One region of the Blastococcus sp. HT6-30 genome, then DNA from elsewhere that is predicted to be linked to it. Evidence: riboswitches for the same ligand, from Rfam matches in the RefSeq annotation. Region 1 holds a riboswitch; each other region holds the start of a gene.
What was found. A riboswitch is a leader RNA that binds a small molecule or an ion and turns the genes downstream of it on or off. The one in region 1 is predicted to bind cyclic di-AMP.
Positions count from the first base shown of each region.

Region 2: linked by a shared signal. The riboswitch ahead of ABC795_RS06565 (LysM domain-containing protein) and the one ahead of ABC795_RS09815 (hypothetical protein) in region 1 are both predicted to bind cyclic di-AMP.
Region 3: linked by a shared signal. The riboswitch ahead of ABC795_RS11645 (NlpC/P60 family protein) and the one ahead of ABC795_RS09815 (hypothetical protein) in region 1 are both predicted to bind cyclic di-AMP.

Region 1 is NZ_CP155792.1:2,028,353-2,034,176, reverse strand. It holds gene ABC795_RS09825 (DNA-directed RNA polymerase subunit alpha C-terminal domain-containing protein) at 1-137, shown strand, start outside; gene ABC795_RS09820 (bifunctional 3'-5' exonuclease/DNA polymerase) at 183-1,844, shown strand; cyclic di-AMP (ydaO/yuaA leader) riboswitch at 1,997-2,159, shown strand; gene ABC795_RS09815 (hypothetical protein) at 2,428-3,327, shown strand; gene ABC795_RS09810 (hypothetical protein) at 3,544-3,819, opposite strand; gene ABC795_RS09805 (protein kinase) at 3,981-5,824, shown strand, end outside.
Region 2 is NZ_CP155792.1:1,356,122-1,361,945, forward strand. It holds gene ABC795_RS06535 (sulfite exporter TauE/SafE family protein) at 1-239, opposite strand, end outside; gene ABC795_RS06540 (hypothetical protein) at 264-626, shown strand; gene ABC795_RS06545 (PIG-L family deacetylase) at 688-1,410, shown strand; RNA gene rnpB (RNase P RNA component class A) at 1,518-1,920, shown strand; gene ABC795_RS06555 (VOC family protein) at 1,952-2,335, opposite strand; gene ABC795_RS06560 (hypothetical protein) at 2,383-2,703, opposite strand; cyclic di-AMP (ydaO/yuaA leader) riboswitch at 3,084-3,183, shown strand; gene ABC795_RS06565 (LysM domain-containing protein) at 3,208-4,086, shown strand; gene ABC795_RS06570 (methyltransferase domain-containing protein) at 4,185-4,892, opposite strand; gene ABC795_RS06575 (APC family permease) at 4,920-5,824, opposite strand, start outside.
Region 3 is NZ_CP155792.1:2,411,179-2,417,002, reverse strand. It holds gene ABC795_RS11660 (Rieske 2Fe-2S domain-containing protein) at 1-846, shown strand, start outside; gene ABC795_RS11655 (hemerythrin domain-containing protein) at 843-1,325, shown strand; gene ABC795_RS11650 (DUF5925 domain-containing protein) at 1,335-2,426, opposite strand; gene ABC795_RS11645 (NlpC/P60 family protein) at 2,550-3,086, opposite strand; cyclic di-AMP (ydaO/yuaA leader) riboswitch at 3,102-3,261, opposite strand; gene ABC795_RS11640 (carboxyl transferase domain-containing protein) at 3,598-5,824, shown strand, end outside.

The sequences.
Region 1 (5,824 bases):
CGCTGGCACCGACCGGGCCGGCCGCGCCTGCGGCGGTGCGGCCACCGGACTACGCCGATCTCTTGCGGCTGGGGGTGCACGTCGCCCGCACGGTGCTCACCGCGCCGGCCCGCTGTCTGCGCCGGTTGCTCGGCTAGGGACCGGCCCGCGGATCCCTCGGTGCCGTCGGCGACACTGCGGGGGTGCAGCGGGTCCTGCTCCGGCGCCGCGGGTCCGCGGTGGACATCACGGAGCACAGCGACGACGGGTCGGCGGCGGCCACCCGCATCCCGGTCGAGGAGCTGCCCGCCGTCGTCGCCGAGCGGGAGGCCGCACCGGCGCCCGTCCGCTGGGTCTGGGACGACACGACCCGCTGGTACCCGGCCCTGCTGGCGGCCGGGGCGCGCGTGGAGCGCTGCACCGACCTGCGGCTGAGCCACGTCCTGCTGCGGCGGTCACCGTTCGCCGACCAGGCGCTCCTCGTCGGTGGGGACACCGCCGGCTGGGACGCGCTGCAGCCGGTCGCGGCGGCCGACCCCGCGCTCTTCCCGCCCGCTGATCCGGCTGACCTGCTCGACCCGGCGGCCGAGCACCGGCGCCAGCAGGCGGCCCTGGCCGCCTCGCCGCGGCGCGACCGGCTCGCCCTGCTGCTCGCGGCGGAGTCCGCCGGCGCTCTGGTGGCCGCCGAGATGACGTACACCGGCCTGCCCTGGCGGGCCGACGTGCACGAGCGCCTGCTGACCGCGCTGCTCGGCCCCCGCCCGGTGGCCGGCGGGAGGCCGGCGGTGCTCGAGCGGCTGCTCGGCGAGATCCGCGCGGCGCTGGGCGCACCGTTGCTCAACCCCGACTCGCCGGCCGAGCTGCTGCGAGCGCTCCAGCAGGCCGGTCTCCCGGTGGCCGACACCCGTTCGTGGAGCCTCGCGCAGCTGGACCACCCCGTGATCCCCGCGCTTCTCGAGTACAAGAAGTTGATGCGGCTGCTCACGGCCAACGGCTGGAGCTGGCTGGAGACCTGGGTGCAGGAGGGGCGGTTCCGCTCCTCCTTCCTCCCCGGCGGGGTCGTCACGGGGCGGTGGGCCTCCACCGGCGGCGGCGCGCTCTCGGTGCCCACGCTCATCCGACCCGCGGCGGTCGCGGACGACGGCTGGCGGTTCGTCGTCGCCGACGTAGCCCAGCTGGAACCGCGGGTGCTCGCAGGGATGAGCGCCGACACCGCAATGGCCGAGGCGGCGCGCGCCTCGGACCTCTACGAGGGCATGGTCGCCGGTGGGGCGGTGGCGTCCCGGGCAGAGGCCAAGCTGGGCATCCTCGGCGCCATGTACGGCGGGACCCGCGGGGAGAGCGGCCGCATGATGCCCCGGCTCACCCGCCGCTACCCGCGTGCCATCGGCCTGGTCGAGGAGGCGGCCCGGGCGGGGGAGCGCGGCGAGGTGGTGCACACCCTGCTGGGCCGGGGGGCGCCGTCGCCGACCGGGGCGTGGGCGCAGCGGGCGGTCGAGCTCGGGGAGCCCGCGGAGCAGGCCGGCTCGCGGGGGGACCGCGACCGCGCCCGCCGTGCGTGGGGCCGGTTCACCCGCAACTTCGTCGTCCAGGGCACCGGCGCGGAGTGGGCGCTGTGCTGGATGGCCGACCTGCGCAACCGGTTGTGGCGGCTGGGCGGGGCCGGGTCGCCGGCCGAGCGGCCGCACCTGGCCTTCTTCCTGCACGACGAGGTCGTCGTGCACGCTCCGGAACACCTGGCCGACGACGTGGTGGAGGTGGTGCGGGCCGCCGCGTCCACCGCCGGGCGCCTGCTGTTCGGCGCGTTCCCGGTGGACTTCCCGCTCGACGTCGCCGTCGTCCGGTCGTGGGCCGACGCCGGCTGAGCCGGGGTCCGCCCTACACCGCCGGGGGGGCGGTGAGGGGCAGGCGACACACGTCACGCCGTGGAAATAACCGGCTCTCGATTGTCACATCTGCATAACGGCGGTTACCGTGGCCAGGTCCGATCGGTCGACACGTCCCCGTCCGGGGAGTCCGATCGGCGCCGCCGAGTCACCCACTGCGATCGCGCTGCGGGTGAGCCGGGGACCCACCGCAGCACTGGGGTGAATCCTGCGCCGAGCACGTCGGCGGCGCGGGTAGGGCTACTTCCCGCCCGAATCCGTCAGCTAACCCGGTAGGCGGCAACGGAAGAAACGGAGAGCCGCCGCATGGCGCGCCCTTGCACCGCCGCACGTCCCTGCACCACCCGGCACCGCCGCATCCGGGTGCGCCCGCGGAACTGACCGCGCCCACGCACGGCGCCCCGCCGGCTGTCGCCCACCACCGAGCACTTCCCGCTCGACCGGCTCCCCGCCGTCTCCCGGTGGCCCAGGCAGTCGTCCCGGCGCCGGCGCCCTGCTGCCCGCACCCCGCCGCGGCCCGCCCTCCGGCCGGCCGCGCGACACCCTCGGAGCTCCCGTACCCATGAATGTCCGCACCACCACCTCCGGCCGCCGCTGCCCGCCGGCGCACGTCCGCCGTCCCGCCCTGTACCTGGGTGCCGCCGCCGCCGGCGCGCTCCTCGTCAACGTCCTCGTCGGCGCTGAGCCGGCGGCGCAGGCCGAGGCCGATGCGCCCCAGTCGGTCAGCGTCGCCCAGGAGCTCGGGCTCACCGCCCAGTCCGGCCCGATCGACGTGACCGAGGACCTGGCCCCGCTGCAGGACCTCACCGCCAGCCGCAGCACCCGCGACGCCGAGCAGGTCGCGGCGCAGCAGGCCCAGGCCGCTGCCGACCAGGCGGAGCTCGACCGGCAGAAGGCCGAGGCGGAGGCCGCAGCCCGTGCCGAGGCGGAGGCCAAGGCCAAGGCCGAGGCGGAGGCCGCCGTGGCCGCGGAGGCAGCGGCACCGGCTGCCGCGGCACCGGCTGCCCCGGCACCGGCTGCAGCGGCACCGGCGGCCGCGAGCCGGAGCCGGCAGGCGCCGGTGTCCAGCTCGCCGGCCGCCTCGGTGGCCGCGTCGGCGGTCGCGCGGATCAGCAACAGCGCCGGAGCCGTCAGGCCGCAGGCCCAGGCCGCGGCCGACGCCGTGGTCAGCAACGTGCCGGGTGCGGCGAGCATCACGATCGGCGGCACGCGCGCCAGCGCGGCCGATCCGGGTGGTCACCCGTCCGGGCTGGCGCTGGACTACATGGTCATGTCCAACGCGGCGCTCGGGGACGCCATCGTCGCGTACCACCGCGCACACTGGGCCGAGCTCGGGGTGGACTACATCATCTGGCAGCAGCGCATGCTGTCGTCCGCGAACGGCTCCTGGCAGCCCATGGGGAACCGGGGCAGCCCCACGGCCAACCACATGGACCACCCGCACGTGAACTACCGGGGCTGAGCGCCGACGCCCCGGGCCCGCCCGGGCCCGGGGCCGCTCGACCCCCGGACGACGTAGCGTCAGCTTCCGGACGACCGACAGCGGCAGCATCCGCATGGCCAGGGCGATCGGTACCCAGGGCCCACACGGACGTGCTGATCTCTCTCCGAGCGGATGGAGCCGTGGGCGATCGACGTGCTCATGCGTCGGGGCGTGCCGACCGGCTCCGCCCGTCGGTCAGCCCGGTTCGGCGGGGACGGACCCGGTGCCGACCAGGGCCCGTGCCAGCGCCGCCGAACGGAGCAGCGGCAGCTGCCGACCGATCCGCGCGGCGGCGTCGAGGTGGTCGAGCAGCAGCTGCCGGCCGGCGGCGGAGAGCCCGGTCACCGAGCCGGCGTCGACGCGCACCGGCTCGCCGCCGTAGTGCTGCAGGAAGGTGTCGACGACGGCGTCGTCGACCTCCCCGGCCAGGCACAGCACCCGGCCGCCAACGGTGTCGAGCAGCCGGACCACGCGATGCACCAGCGCGGACGGACGGGAGGGGAGCGGGTGCACCGCCCCGGTCTGACCTCCTCGGGGCCGACGGGGTTCGGCTGCGGCCGGGACGGGCACCCACAAGGGCACGGGCGACGGGCGAGGACGGCCTCGCGGGGACCAGCACGAGGGAATCGGGAGTGACCACGGCCGAGACCAGCCGGCAGATCCTCGGCGACCGGTACGAGCTGCGCGACCTGATCGCCGTCGGCGGGATGGGTCAGGTGTGGCGGGCCCGCGACGTGCTGCTCGACCGTTGGGTGGCCGTCAAGGTGCTGCGCAGCGAGTACGCCGACAACCCGGTGTTCGTGGCGCGGTTCCGCACGGAGGCCCGGAACGCCGCCAGCCTCAGCCACCCCAACATCGCCGCAGTCCTCGACTACGGTGAGTCGACGGCGGAGGGCACCGGCGAGCACCTCGCCTACCTCGTCATGGAGCTGGTCGACGGGCCGCCGCTGTCGGCGCTGCTGGCCGAGGACGGGTCGCTCGGCACCGGCGCCGCCCTCTCGGTCCTGCAGCAGGCCGCGGCCGCGCTCGCCGCCGCCCACCGGGCCGGTGTGGTGCACCGCGACGTCAAGCCGGCCAACATCCTGCTGACCCACGACGGCACCGTGAAGCTCACCGACTTCGGCATCTCCTGGTCGGCGGGCAGCGTGCCGCTGACGCAGACCGGCCAGGTGATCGGCACGGCGCAGTACATGTCCCCCGAGCAGGCCAGGGGCGAGCACGTCGGCCCGGCGAGCGACGTCTACGCCCTGGGGCTGGTCGGCTACGAGACCCTCGCCGGGCACGCCGCCTTCGACGGCGACAACCCGGTGACCGTCGCGCTCAAGCAGGTGCAGGAGCACCCCGAGCCCCTGCCCGCCGAGCTGCCGCGGGACGTCCGCGCCCTCATCGACGCCGCGCTGGTCAAGGACCCCGACGACCGCCTGCCCGACGGGAACGCCTTCCTGCACGCGGTCGAGGAGACGATGCACGGCCCGCCGGACACCGCGTCCCTCACCCGGCCGGTGGCCGTCGTGGCGGCCGCCCGCGCGACCGGCTCCGGGGGCGGCACGGGCGCGCACCGGGGGACCGGTTCGGTCGGGGAGGCCGGCCCCCGCCGGGAGACGCCGGCAGAGCGACCCGCGGGGCGCCGGCCGCTCCTCCTGGTCCTCCTCCCGGTCCTCGCCTTCCTCCTGCTCGGCGGAGGCGTGGCCGCCCTGCTCGCCGCGTCGGCCTCCGATCCCGGCGGTGCGGCCGGGGCCGTCGAGTCGCAGCCGGTCGCCGAGGTGGACCTGGTGGCCGCGGACTACGTCGGGCGGCCGGTCGAGGAGGTCGTCGCCGAACTCAGCGCGCTCGGCCTGACCGTGCGGCTGCAGGAGGACCCGACCCCGGGCGGTGTCGCGGGGACCGTGACCGGAGTCGAGGCCGCCGATGCGCGACCCGAGCCCGGGGACGAGGTCCTCGTCCGCGTCGCGGCACCACCCGCCGCGCCGGACACGTCGTCGTCGACCGACGGCGGCGGCGCCACGGCGCCCGCGCCCGCCCCGGCCCCTGCGCCCGCCCCGGCGCCCGCCCCTGCGCCCGCGCCCGCCCCTGCGCCCGCGCCCGCGCCGGCCCCGGCGCCCGCTCCTGCGCCCGCGCCGGCCCCGGCGCCCGCGCCGGCCCCGGCGCCCGCGCCGGCCCCCCGGCCCGAACTCCGGCCCGAGCCGGCGGCCACGACGACGGAGCCGCCGGCCGTCGACGAGTCGGCGCCCGGGACGTCCGCGCCCAGCAGCCCGGCCGGCGATCCCACCGATCCGGGCACCGGCACACCGACCACCCCGGCCGACGAGGGGACCGGGACGCCGACCACTCCCGCCGACGAGGGGGAGGAGCCGACCACCCCCGTCGCCGAGCCGGAGACCCCGTCCACCACCGGGACGACGGAGACTCCGGCCACCGGGACGACGGAGACCCCGTCCACCACCGGGACGACGGAGACCCCGACCACCCCGGAGGG
Region 2 (5,824 bases), 670 kb from region 1:
ACCGCCGAGAAGCGGACCAGCCGGCGGCGCTGCCCGGCGTACTCGCGCCGGAAGCCGGCGACGCCGCCGAGGTAGCCGGGCCACTGGGCCAGGGAGTTGGTGACGTTGGCCGCCACCGTGCCGAGCCCCAGCGCCACCAGGGTGGGGAAGAGGATCAGGGAACCGCCGCCGGCGATGGAGTTGACGACGCCAGCGACGAAGGCGACACCGGCGGCGATGAGCAGGTCGACGGCGGACACGACGGGGAACCCTACGGTGGGCCCGTGCGGAAGCCGCCGAGCGTGACGTGGCTGGGAGCGCTGCTGGGTGGATCCTGGGTGCTCCACCTGGTGCGGCCGCGCACCTACCAGTGGCTGGTGCCCCCGGAGCTCGGCGACGCCCGCGCATGGGTACTCGCCTCCGGCGTCGCCGAGATCGGCACCGCGGCGCTGCTCGCCGCGCCGGCCACCCGGCGCGCGGGCGGCTGGGCCGCCGCCGGCCTGCTGCTGGCCTTCGTGCCGGCCCACCTGCACACGTTCCGGATCGTTCCGCGGGCGGCAGTTCCGCTCGCGGTCTCGGGGGTGCGGCTGCCCCTGCAGGTGCCCATGGTGCGGGCTGCGCTGCGGGTCGCCCGCGGCCGGGCATGACCGAGGGCGGCTGCCGTGCCGCGAGGGTGACCGCCGCGCCGGGGCCGGGCACACTGCGAGCATGCCGAGCGCCCCGATGCCCGACGACTGGCAGCGCGCCCTGGTCGTCGCCGCCCACCCCGACGACATCGAGTACGGCCTCGCCGCCGCCGTCGCCGTGTGGACGGCGGCCGGCAAGGAGGTGCACTACCTGCTGGCCACCCGCGGCGAGGCCGGGATCGCCGGGATGCCGCCGGCCGAGGCGGGCCGGCTGCGGGAGGCCGAGGAGCGGGCGTCGGCCGCGGTCGTCGGCGTCACCGAGGTCGAGTTCCTCGATCAGCGTGACGGCGTGCTGGTGGCCGGCCCGGAGCTGCGCCGGGAGCTCGCCGGGGGCATCCGGCGGCACCGCCCGGAACTGGTGGTGACCCTGCACGGCGGGGACGCCTGGACGCCGCCCGGCGTCAGCCCTGTCGCCTTGAACTCCCCGGACCACCGGGCGCTCACCCGGTCGGTGCTCGACGCGGTCGCCGATGCGGCCAACGAGTGGATCTTCCCGGACCTCGCCGAGGAGCCGTGGGCCGGCGTGCAGTACGTCGCGGTGCAGCACATGGGCGGCGAGCCACCGCACGCGATGGACGTCAGCGGGGGAGCGGAGGCCGCCGTCGCCTCGCTCACCGAGCACCGCCGGTACCTCGAGGCGCTGTCCGACGAGCCGGTCGAGGAGCAGGCCCGGCAGCAGATCGACATGGCGACCCTCACCGAGGACGGCGGCCGCCGGGTGGGCTTCACGCTCTACTGGGGATGACCACCGCCGGCACCGGCGGCGAGTCGGCCGGGGGCGTCCGCGACCGGTGATGCCCGTGGGCGTGTTCCTCGCCCCGGACGCGGCACTAGACTGGCCGGCACGACGGACGAGTCGGCTGGGCGGTCGCGTCGGCGGGGGAGACCCCGTCGCCGAGGAACGTCCGGGCTCCACAGGGCAGGGTGGTCGTTAACGGCGACCCGGGGTGACCCGCGGGACAGTGCCACAGAGAACAGACCGCCAGCGGCTCGCCGCTGGTAAGGGTGAAACGGCGGTGTAAGAGACCACCGCACACCGGGTGACCGGTGTGGCTCGGTAAACCCCACCCGGAGCTAGGTCAAGAAGGTTCGGCGGTCCGCCGCCGTTCCGCGCAGGCGTTCGAGGGCGGCCCGTCCGAGCCTGCGGGTAGACCGCTGGAGCCTGCCGGCAACGGCAGGCCTAGATGGATGACCGCCCATCGGGAGGCCGCAAGGCGCCCGTGGACAGAACCCGGCGTACAGGCCGACTCGTCCGTCGCCCCGCCCCCCGCGTCGTCGGCGTCGGCTCAGCGCTGGTCGCGGCGCAGGGGATGGTCGTCGGGGACCTCCACCACGACGATCCGGACGCCGTCCGGATCCTCGATCCACATCTCGATCAGCCCCCATGGCTCGAGCCGGGGCGGCTGCGTGACCGTCACGCCGGCCGACGTGAGACGGCGGTGTTCGGCGGCGACGTCGCGGACCTGCAGCCACAGCGCGAGCCCCTTCGGGCTGTCCGACGACCGACCGGAGACCTCCAGCAGCCCGTTGCCCAGGAAGAAGACGACCCCCGGATGTTCCGAGGGTCCGAACTCGCGATGGACCGCCAGGCCCAGGACGTCGCGGTAGAACGACTGCGACCGCTGCGGATCGGACGGTCGCAGCAGGACGCGGCTGCTCAGGATGTCCATGGCGCCATCCTGCCCCGCACCGACCAGCTGGGACGCCACCGCGGGCCTCAGGCGGCGATCGGGTGGTGGTGGCAGCGCCCGCCGGTGGTGGTCCGGGCCCCGCACGGCGCACCGGCCTTGGTCCGGCCGCCGCTCTCTCCGCAGCGAGCCGGCGACCGCGGCTGCGTGGGTACCGGCCCGGCCAGGACCGGGCGGGCGAAGGGCAGCACGACGGCGTCGTGCCCCGGCGCCCGGGCGGCCGGGGGAATGCCCGGGGCGGCGGCAGTGATCGCGTTCTCGCGTTGGCCGGCACGACGGCGCAGGGCCGCCGCGGCGGTCAGGCCGGCGGTGAAGGCAGCGATCGCGGTGGCGGCGTGGCTGGTGCGCATGCCTGTCTCATCGGCAGTCCGGGAGGCCGGCGGAACGTCCGCCGACCGGTTCGCCGCCGGCGTCGAGCGCTGGCCGGGTGCCGGTCACCCGGGGTTGGACCACCGGCTGCCGGGCGTCGTCTGCCCCGGCCAGGGTCGGGACCGCCTGAGCCTGCACCGACGAGGGCTGCGGCGCGTTCCGGCCGCAGTTGTTCCGCTCTGCGCGCACGTCCGGTCACCCTGCGTCCGACGGCACGGTGGGTCCCGGGAAAAGCCGGGCACGGACTCCTGCCGCCCCTCCCGCTCTGCCTACCGTGCCCCTGTCCGCCGATCGGCGGAACCGGATGGCGTACCGCCGAACCTGCCCCCGCCACCCGGCCACATCGAGACGACGGGCAGGCGCGGGGGACCCACTCTCGCAGGACCGGGCCGTCAGGCCCTGGGGTGAAGCCGTGGTCCACGGCCGGGCAGCTCTCGCCCGAACCCGACAGCTAACCCCGCAGGCGGCGAGAGGCTCACATCCCCATGCGCAATCGCTCCCAGGGGCGGCACCGTGCCGCCCGCACGTCGGCCGTGGCCGTCGTGGCACGCCCCGCGGCAGTGCTCGCGGCAGCATCGGCCCTCTCCTTCACCGGCCTGGCTTCCGCCGCGGCCCACACCGGTGAGCACACGGTGCAGCCCGGTGACACGCTGAGCTCCCTGGCGGCCGCCCACGGCACCTCGTGGCAGACCGTCTACGACGTCAACCGCGCCACCATCGGCGCGAACCCGAACGTCCTGCGCGTCGGGCAGGCGCTGTCCATCGGCGGCTCCGCACCGGTGGAGGCCGCGCCGAGCACGGCTGCGAGCTCGTACACCGTGCAGGCAGGCGACACGCTGGGCAGGATCGCCGCCCGCCACGGCATCACCTGGCAGCAGCTGCACGCCCTCAACCTGCAGGTGATCGGTCCGAACGCGAACGTCCTGCGGGTCGGTCAGCGTCTCGCCCTCAGCGGCGGGGGCGGCCCGGCCGCCGTCGTGAACGCGCCGGTGCCGCGGGCCAGCCGGGCGGAGCGGCCGGCTGCGGCTCCTGCCGCGTACGACGTGTGGGCCCCCCACGTGCGACCCGCCGTCCAGGAGGTCGCCGAGCGGTTCGGCATCCCGACGGTCCTCACCCGGCCCGGCCACAGCCCGACGCAGGACCGTGCCGCGGACTTCATGGTCTACGACGACCGGGCCGCCGGTGACGCGATCGCCCAGTACGTCATCGACAACGCCGCGCGGTTCGGCGTCGACTACGTGATCTGGCAGCAGCGGATCGCCGCCTCGTGGACCGGTTGGGCGTGGCAGGGCATGGCGGACCGGGGATCGCCCACCGCCAACCACATGGACCATCCGCACGTGGCCTTCCGGACCGCCGGCTGACCACCGGCGAGCGTCTCCTGCCGCCCTCGGCAGGAGACGCTCGCCGTGCCGGTGGCCGCCGGGTCGGGCGCGGGCGCCCGGCCCCGCATGCCGGTCCGTCAGACGGCGACGGCGGTGACGAACGTGCAGATGCCCTCGCCCGAGTCGGCCCGGTGCCGCAGGCCGATGGCCGCCAGCAGCGCCGTCTCCACGCGGTGGGCCAGGCGCCGGGGGCCCTCGTACCAGGTGCTGCCGCCGGTGGTCACGGTGACGTCGGTGAAGCCGGCCAGCCGGACGTGCTCGACGAGCATCCAGTCGGGGAGGATCGAGATGTGGCCTGGCTGGTGGTAGTGCTTCGGCCCGAAGATGAACGGCGCCCCCCGGAGGAACATCTTCAGCCGGGAGTGCGGATGGGTGACGTTCGGCGTGCTGACGAGCAGCCGGTCGCCGGGCCGGAGCAGCGACCGGATCGAGCGGAGCACCTTCCGCGGGTTCTCGACGTGCTCGAGCGTCTCGACGCACACCACCATGTCGAAGGGGCCGCGGGTCTCCTCCGTCCACACCGGGTCGTCGAGGTCCAGCCGGTGGATCCAGTCGTGCGGCGGGTCGAGGTCGGTGGGCACGACGTCGAACCCGGCCTCGCGCATCCGGCACGCCAGTGCTCCGCAGCCGGCACCGACCTCGAGGATCCGGCCGCCCTCGGGCAGTGCCTGTTGCACCAGTTCGACCGCATACTCGTGCACGCCCGGAGCGGCGTGGACGCCGTGCCCCTGGTAGGACCAGATGGCCGCGGTGCGGTGGCTGGAGGAGTGCTCGTCCACGGTCACGTCCGGAGTCTGACCTACCCGCGGCCGTTACGCGCGGTCGTGCGCCGCGGAGCCGGGCCCTGAGCTCCGCAGCCGGACCGCCCGGTACAGCACTCCGGCGGCCAGCGTGCCCGTTCCGGCCAGCACCGACGGCCACGGCAGGGTCGCCGCCAGCGCCAGGCACCCGACGACACCGGCCACCTGCACCGCCCGCGGCCAGCGCCGGTGGCCGGCCGCCTGGGTGAAGGCGGCGACGTTGGCGACGACGTAGTACAGCAGCACGCCGAACGACGAGAACCCGATCACCGCGCGCAGGTCGACGGTGAGCACCAGCGCGCACACCACCGCGCCCAGCGCCAGCTCCGCGCGGTGCGGCACGCGGTGGCGTGGGTGCACCGTGGCCAGCGCGCGCGGGAGGTCGCCGGTCCGCGCCATCGCCAGCGACGTCCGGCCCACCCCGGCGACCAGCCCGAGCAGAGCCCCGAGCGCGGCGGCGGAGGCCGCGATCCGGACGACCGGTGCGGCCCACGCCCAGCTCCCGGCGGCGACGGCGTCGGCGAGCGGGGTGGCCGTTCCGGCGATCCCGGCCGGCCCGAGGACGAGCAGCAGCGTTCCCGCGACGACGGCGTAGACGGCGACCGCGATGCCCAGCGCCAGCGGGATGGCGCGGGGGATGGTGCGGGCGGGGTCGCGGACCTCCTCGCCCATGGTGGCGATGCGGGCGTAGCCGGCGAAGGCGAAGAAGAGCAGCCCGGCCGACTGCAGAAGGCCGTACCAGCCGTCCGGTCCGGCGGTCCAGCCGGTGAGCCGGGCCGGGTCGGCGGTGCCGTGAGCGAGCGCGGCGAGGACCGCCACGGCGAGCCCGGCCAGCACGACGACGACCAGCACGCGGGTGAGCCCGGCGGTCCGGGTGACCCCGTGGTAGTTGACCGCCACGAGCGCCACGACGGCGG
Region 3 (5,824 bases), 380 kb from region 1:
TCGCTGACCTTCCTGCTGGCGGGTCGGTACGCCCGCCCGCTCCAGGACCTCCTGCACGGCGTCTGGCTCGGGCACCCCCTGCACCCCTTCCTCGTCACCGTGCCGATCGGGTCCTGGAGCGCCGCCGCCCTGCTCGACGGCCTCGACGCCACCGGCCGCGGCGGTCCGGGCGCCGGGCAGGCGGCGCGCACCGTCGTCGGCCTCGGGATCGCGGGTGCGGTGGGCGCCGCCGCGAGCGGGATGACCGACTGGCAGCACGCCCACGACGAGGCCCGCCGGGTCGGCCTCGTGCACGCGGCCCTCAACAGCACCGCGCTCGCCCTCTACGCGTGGTCGTTCGCCGACCGGGGCCGCGGCCGCACGGTGCGGGCGCGGGTGACGGCCGCCGCCGGCTACGCCGTCGTCCTCACCAGCGGTTACCTGGGCGGCGTCCTGTCCTACCGCCACCGGCTCGGCGTCGACCACTCCGCGGCCGGCCGGTCGCCCCGCACCTTCACCCCGGTCGCGCGCCTGGCCGACCTCCCCGACGGCGAGCCGTTCGGCGCCGACGTCGACGGCGTTCCGGTGGTGCTCGTCCGCACCGACGGCGCGGTCCGGGCGGTCAGCGGGCGCTGCCCGCACATGGGCGGTCCGATGGGGGAGGGCTGGCTGCACCGCGACGAGCTGGTCTGCCCGTGGCACGGGTCGCGCTTCGACCTCGACACCGGGGAGCCGGCGCAGGGGCCGGCCACGGCCCCGCTGCCCTGCTACGACACCCGCATCAGCGACGGCGCGGTGGAGGTGCGGCGGCGGGCCCGGTGGCGCAGCCCGACGGCGATCACCACGGAGGAGGAGGCGTCCCGATGAAGGCCGACGAGGTGCTGATCGCACACCACGACGTGCTGCGCGGGCTGCTCCGCGAGCTGGCGGAGACCACCGAGGCGCAGGCCGACCGGCGGGAGGAGCTCCGGAACCGGTTCCTCCGCGAGATCGAGATCCACGCCCAGATCGAGGACGAGCTGTTCTACCCCGCCGTACCCGACGTCTCCCCGCTGCTGGCGCTCGCGCACGCCGAGCACCGGCAGATCGACGACCAGGTCGCGACCGTCATGCGCACGGACGTCACCGATCCGGAGTTCGCCGGCGAGGTGCGCATGCTGGAGAAGACGGTGCGCCATCACACGATGGAGGAGGAGCAGCGGATGTTCCCCCAGTCGCACGCCCTGGGAGAGGAGCGCCTCGAGGAGCTCGGCGATCAGTTGCGCGCACGGCAGCAGGAGCTGGCCCGGTCGGGCGGGATGCGGCTGATCGTGCGGCTCAAGCGGGCCACCCTCCGCTCCGTGTGACGGCCGCCCTCAGAGATAGCCGCCGGGTTCCGCCGCCCGCGCCTCGGTCGGGTGCACGCGCTCCTCGCGCCGGGCGTACAGCTCCGCCAGCGTCATCGGGCGCTCGGGAGCGGGAGCGCCGTCGCCCAGCCACGCCTGCGCCTCGTCCGGCGACAGCAGCTCGAACTCCACCTGGCTCAGGCACCGGCCGGGGCGGGTGATCGCCGGGTGCAGGCGGCCGACGTCCTCGTTGGTGGTCAGCAGGACCAGCACCCGGAGTCCGTGGCCGAGGATGCCGTCGCAGAGGTTCAGCAGCCGGCCCAGCGATGCGCCGGCCCGCACCTTGGCGTCCGAGCGCAGGTACTCGTCGCAGTCCTCCGCCACCACCAGCCGCCACCGGCCGTCGTCGTCCTCGTCCTCGTCGACCCCCGCCACCTGCAGCAGGTACTGCGGCTCGGCGAAGAGCCGCTCGGGGTCCATCACGTAGTGCACCCGGCACCAGTCCGACCACTCCCGGCCGAGGGCCCGCACGGCCGTCGTCTTCCCCGTTCCGGGGACGCCGTGCCACAGCACCAGGCGCCCGGCCCGCCCCGACATGTCGGTGGCCGTCATGAGGGCTGCCAGCGACCGCCGCGTCCGCTCCGGGTAGTTGACCGCAGCCTCGGCCCAGCTGGGTGCGGTCACCCGGCGCGAGGACTCCAGCCCGCCGTTCGAGCCGCCCGACCAGAAAGCCATCTGCACCTCGCCCTCCGGTGCGGCCGTGACCTGCTCGGCGCCGGTGACGACCTGCGCCACCAGCGCCTCGACGGCGGCCAGGTCGGCACCGACGACGTCGACCGTCGTCATCCGGTTCGCCACCTCCAGCCGCGCCAGCAGCCCCGGCAGGGCGGCGACGACCGTGCGGGAGCTGCCGTCCTTGCGGTCCAGGCGCAGCACCGCGCCGTCGGGGAGCAGCGGCAGCGGGTCCGCCACGGCGCCGGTCACCTCGCCGCTCCGCTGGTAGGGCATGCCGCCGTCCCACTGCGCCTGCACCAGCATTCCGCTGGCGAAGTCGAACCGGTCCAGCCACAGGCCCGGCCGCAGGAACCCGTGCGGAGGAGGGGACTGGAGGTGGTCGGTCACGGCTCTCCCTGCACAGGCGGTCGTCGGGCACGGACGGTAACCCGGAGGGGTGTCAGGACGCCCGGACGGCGATGCCCCCGGCCGCGGGAGCAGCCGGGGGCATCGACGCGGAGCGCGTCCCGATCAGGCGACCCGGCGGGCGGTGTTGTAGCCCCACATCGAGTCGACCGGCACGACCGCGACCGGCTGGCCGAAGGTCGAGGAGTGCACCATCAGCCCGTCGCCGATGTACATGCCGACGTGGCCCACCGGGTCGTAGAAGAAGATCAGGTCACCGGGCTGCAGGGCGGCGCGGCTCACGGGAACGCCCGCGGTCGACTGCGCCCGCGAGGTCCGCGGGATCTCGACGCCGGCGGCCTGGTAGGCCGACCAGGTCAGGCCGGAGCAGTCGTAGCCGCCGGGGCCCGTGCCGCCCCAGACGTAGGGCTTGCCCACCTGGGCGAGCGCGGTGTCGACCGCGACCTGGGCGGCATGGTCCGGCGCCGCCACCGGGGCGGAGGCGAGGGCCACCGGAGTCGCCGCGACCGGAGCGGGAGCGGGAGCGGGAGCTGAGGCCGAGGCGGTCAGCGGGGTGAGGGCGATCCCCGCGCCGGTGACGAGAGCGAGCGCCGCCCCGCGGAGGGAGCGGCGGGTGGTCGAGGACGTGCGGGTGGTCGTCATGGACGACGGGTTCTCCTGTTCTCCGACAACCGCCTACCGGGTTAGCTGACGGGTTCGGGCGGGGAACTCGCCCGGCGCTCCCGGTCGTGGCCGGTCGCGCTTCACCCCAGTGCTGCGGTGGGTCCCCGGTCCGGGCGGCGGTGCGATCCGACGTCCGGTTCGGCGGTGTCCGCGCGGGTGTCACCGGGTGTGGTGACGACGGGGCCCCGGGCGGACCGCGACGACGCTAGGTCGGTCACGGAAAGGTCACAAAGCGGCCGGACGCGGCTCTCCGGGCCCTCCCGTGGCGGGCCATCCGGCCCCGCCGGGAGCGCGACTCGCCGAGCGGACCTCCGCCGATCCCGACGGCGGTCGCGACTCGTGTCCATCCGACAGCACGGAGAGCGATCGCGCGCTTACTTTTCGATGGTCAGCATGCCCCGACTGGCCGTCCACGATCGCGTGCGCAGCGTCCCGGGCGGGGCGGTGACCGGCGCCACAGCGCGTCGGAGGTCCGTGCGAGCATCGCCGGGTGGCCCGCCTGCTGATCGCCAACCGTGGTGAGATCGCCGTCCGGATCGCCCGTGCGGCGGCGGCCGAGGGGATGACGTCGGTCGCCGTCGCGCCCGCCGACGAACCCGACGCCGCGCACCTCACCGCGGCCGACGAGGCGCACCTCCTCCCCGGCAGCGGCCCGGCCGCGCACCTCGACGCCGCGGCGGTCGTCCGGGCCGCGCGCGCCACCGGCTGCGACCTCATCCACCCCGGCTACGGCTTCCTGTCCGAGGACCCGGCGCTGCCGCGGGCCTGCGAGGACGGCGGCGGACCGCTGACCGTCGTCGGCCCGGGCGCCGCGGTGCTGGAGGTCCTCGGCGACAAGGTGCGCGCCCGGGCGGCCGCCACGGCCGCCGGCGCTCCCGTTCCGCGCGGCACCGCCGACGCCGTCACGGCGGAGCAGGTGGCCGAGCTGGTGGCGGCCAGCGGCGCGGTGATGCTGAAGGCGCGGTTCGGCGGCGGCGGACGGGCCACCCGCGTCCTCCGCCGGGGCGACGACGTCGCCGCCGCCGTCGCCTCGGTCTCCGGCGAGGCCCGGGTCGCCTTCGGCAGCGACGCGCTCCTGGCCGAGGAGCTGGTCGAGGACGCCCGGCACGTCGAGGTGCAGGTGCTCGGGGACGCCGTCGCCGACGTCGTCGTCCTGGGCGACCGCGACTGCTCCCTGCAGCGCCGCCGGCAGAAGGTCGTCGAGATCGCGCCCGCGCCGAACCTGCCGGGTGCGGTCCGGAGGCGGCTGCACGACGCCGCGGCGGCGCTCGCCCGGCAGGTCGGCCTCCGGGGGCTGGCCACCGTCGAGTTCCTCGTGCCGGCCGGCGACCCCGAGCGGTTCGTCTTCCTCGAGTGCAACCCACGGCTGCAGGTCGAGCACCCGGTCACCGACGAGACCCTCGGCCTGGACCTCGTGCGGCTGCAGCTGCGCGTCGCCGCCGGCGCCACGCTCGCCGACCTCGGGCTGGCCGACGGCCCGCCCCGCGCCGTCGGGTGCGCCGTCCAGGCCCGGGTCAACGCCGAGACGCTCACCGCCGACGGCGTCGTCGTCCCCTCCGCGGGCGCGATCGCGTCGCTGGCCCTGCCCGGTGGCCCCGGCGTGCGCGTCGACACCGCGGCCCGGCCGGGCACCGAGGTCAGCCCCCGCTACGACTCCCTGCTCGCCAAGGTGGTGGTGCACGAGCGGCAGGGCGGTCTCCCCGAGGCGCTGGCGCACCTGCACCGGGCGCTGGCCGAGGTCGACGTCCGCGGCGTCGCCACGAACACCGGCGTCCTCCGGGCCCTGCTGGCGCATCCGGAGATCACCGAGGCGACCACCACCTTCGTCGACGACCACCTCGCCGACCTCGCGCCGGCCGTCGCGGCGGAAGCCGGGGAGACCGGCGACGGGCTCCGGGCGCCCGTGCCCGGCACCGTCGTCGCGATCGAGGCCGGGCCGGGCACGACCGTCGAGCCCGGAGGAGCGGTCGTCGTCCTCGAGGCGATGAAGATGGAACACGTCGTCGCGCCGCCGGCCGGTGGCACCGTCCGGCGGATCGCGGTGCGGATCGGCGAGACCGTCCGCCAGGGTGAGCTGCTCGCCGAGGTCGAGCACGCCGCGTCCGGCGGGGACGCGCAGCGCGAGGAGATGGACCTCGACGCCGACCGCCCCGACCTCGCCGAGGTCCGCCGCCGCCACGAGGCCGGCCTCGACGCGCACCGGGCGGAGGCCGTGGCCAAGCGGCACGCCCAGGGCCGGCGCACCGCGCGGGAGAACCTCGCCGACCTCGTCGACCCGGGCAGCTTTCTCGAGTACGGACCGCTGGTCTTCGCCGCCCAGGAGCGCCGCCGCAGCCGGGCGGAGCTGCAGGAGCGCACCCCCGCCGACGGCGTCGTCGGCGGGCTGGCCGACGTCAACGGCGACCTGGTGGGCCGGGAGAGAAGTGCGGCGGTCGTCGTCTCGTACGACTACACCGTGCTCGCCGGCACCCAGGGCATGCGCGGGCACCTCAAGAAGGACCGGCTGTTCGAGCTCGCCGAGAAGCGCCGGCTGCCCGTCGTGCTCTTCGCCGAGGGCGGGGGAGGGCGGCCCGGCGACGTCGACTCCACGCACGTCTCCGCGCTCGACACGATGGCCTTCACCCTGTTCGGCAAGCTCTCGGGGCTGGTGCCGACCGTGGGCATCGCCAGCGGCCGCTGCTTCGCCGGCAACGCGGCGCTGCTCGGCACCTGCGACG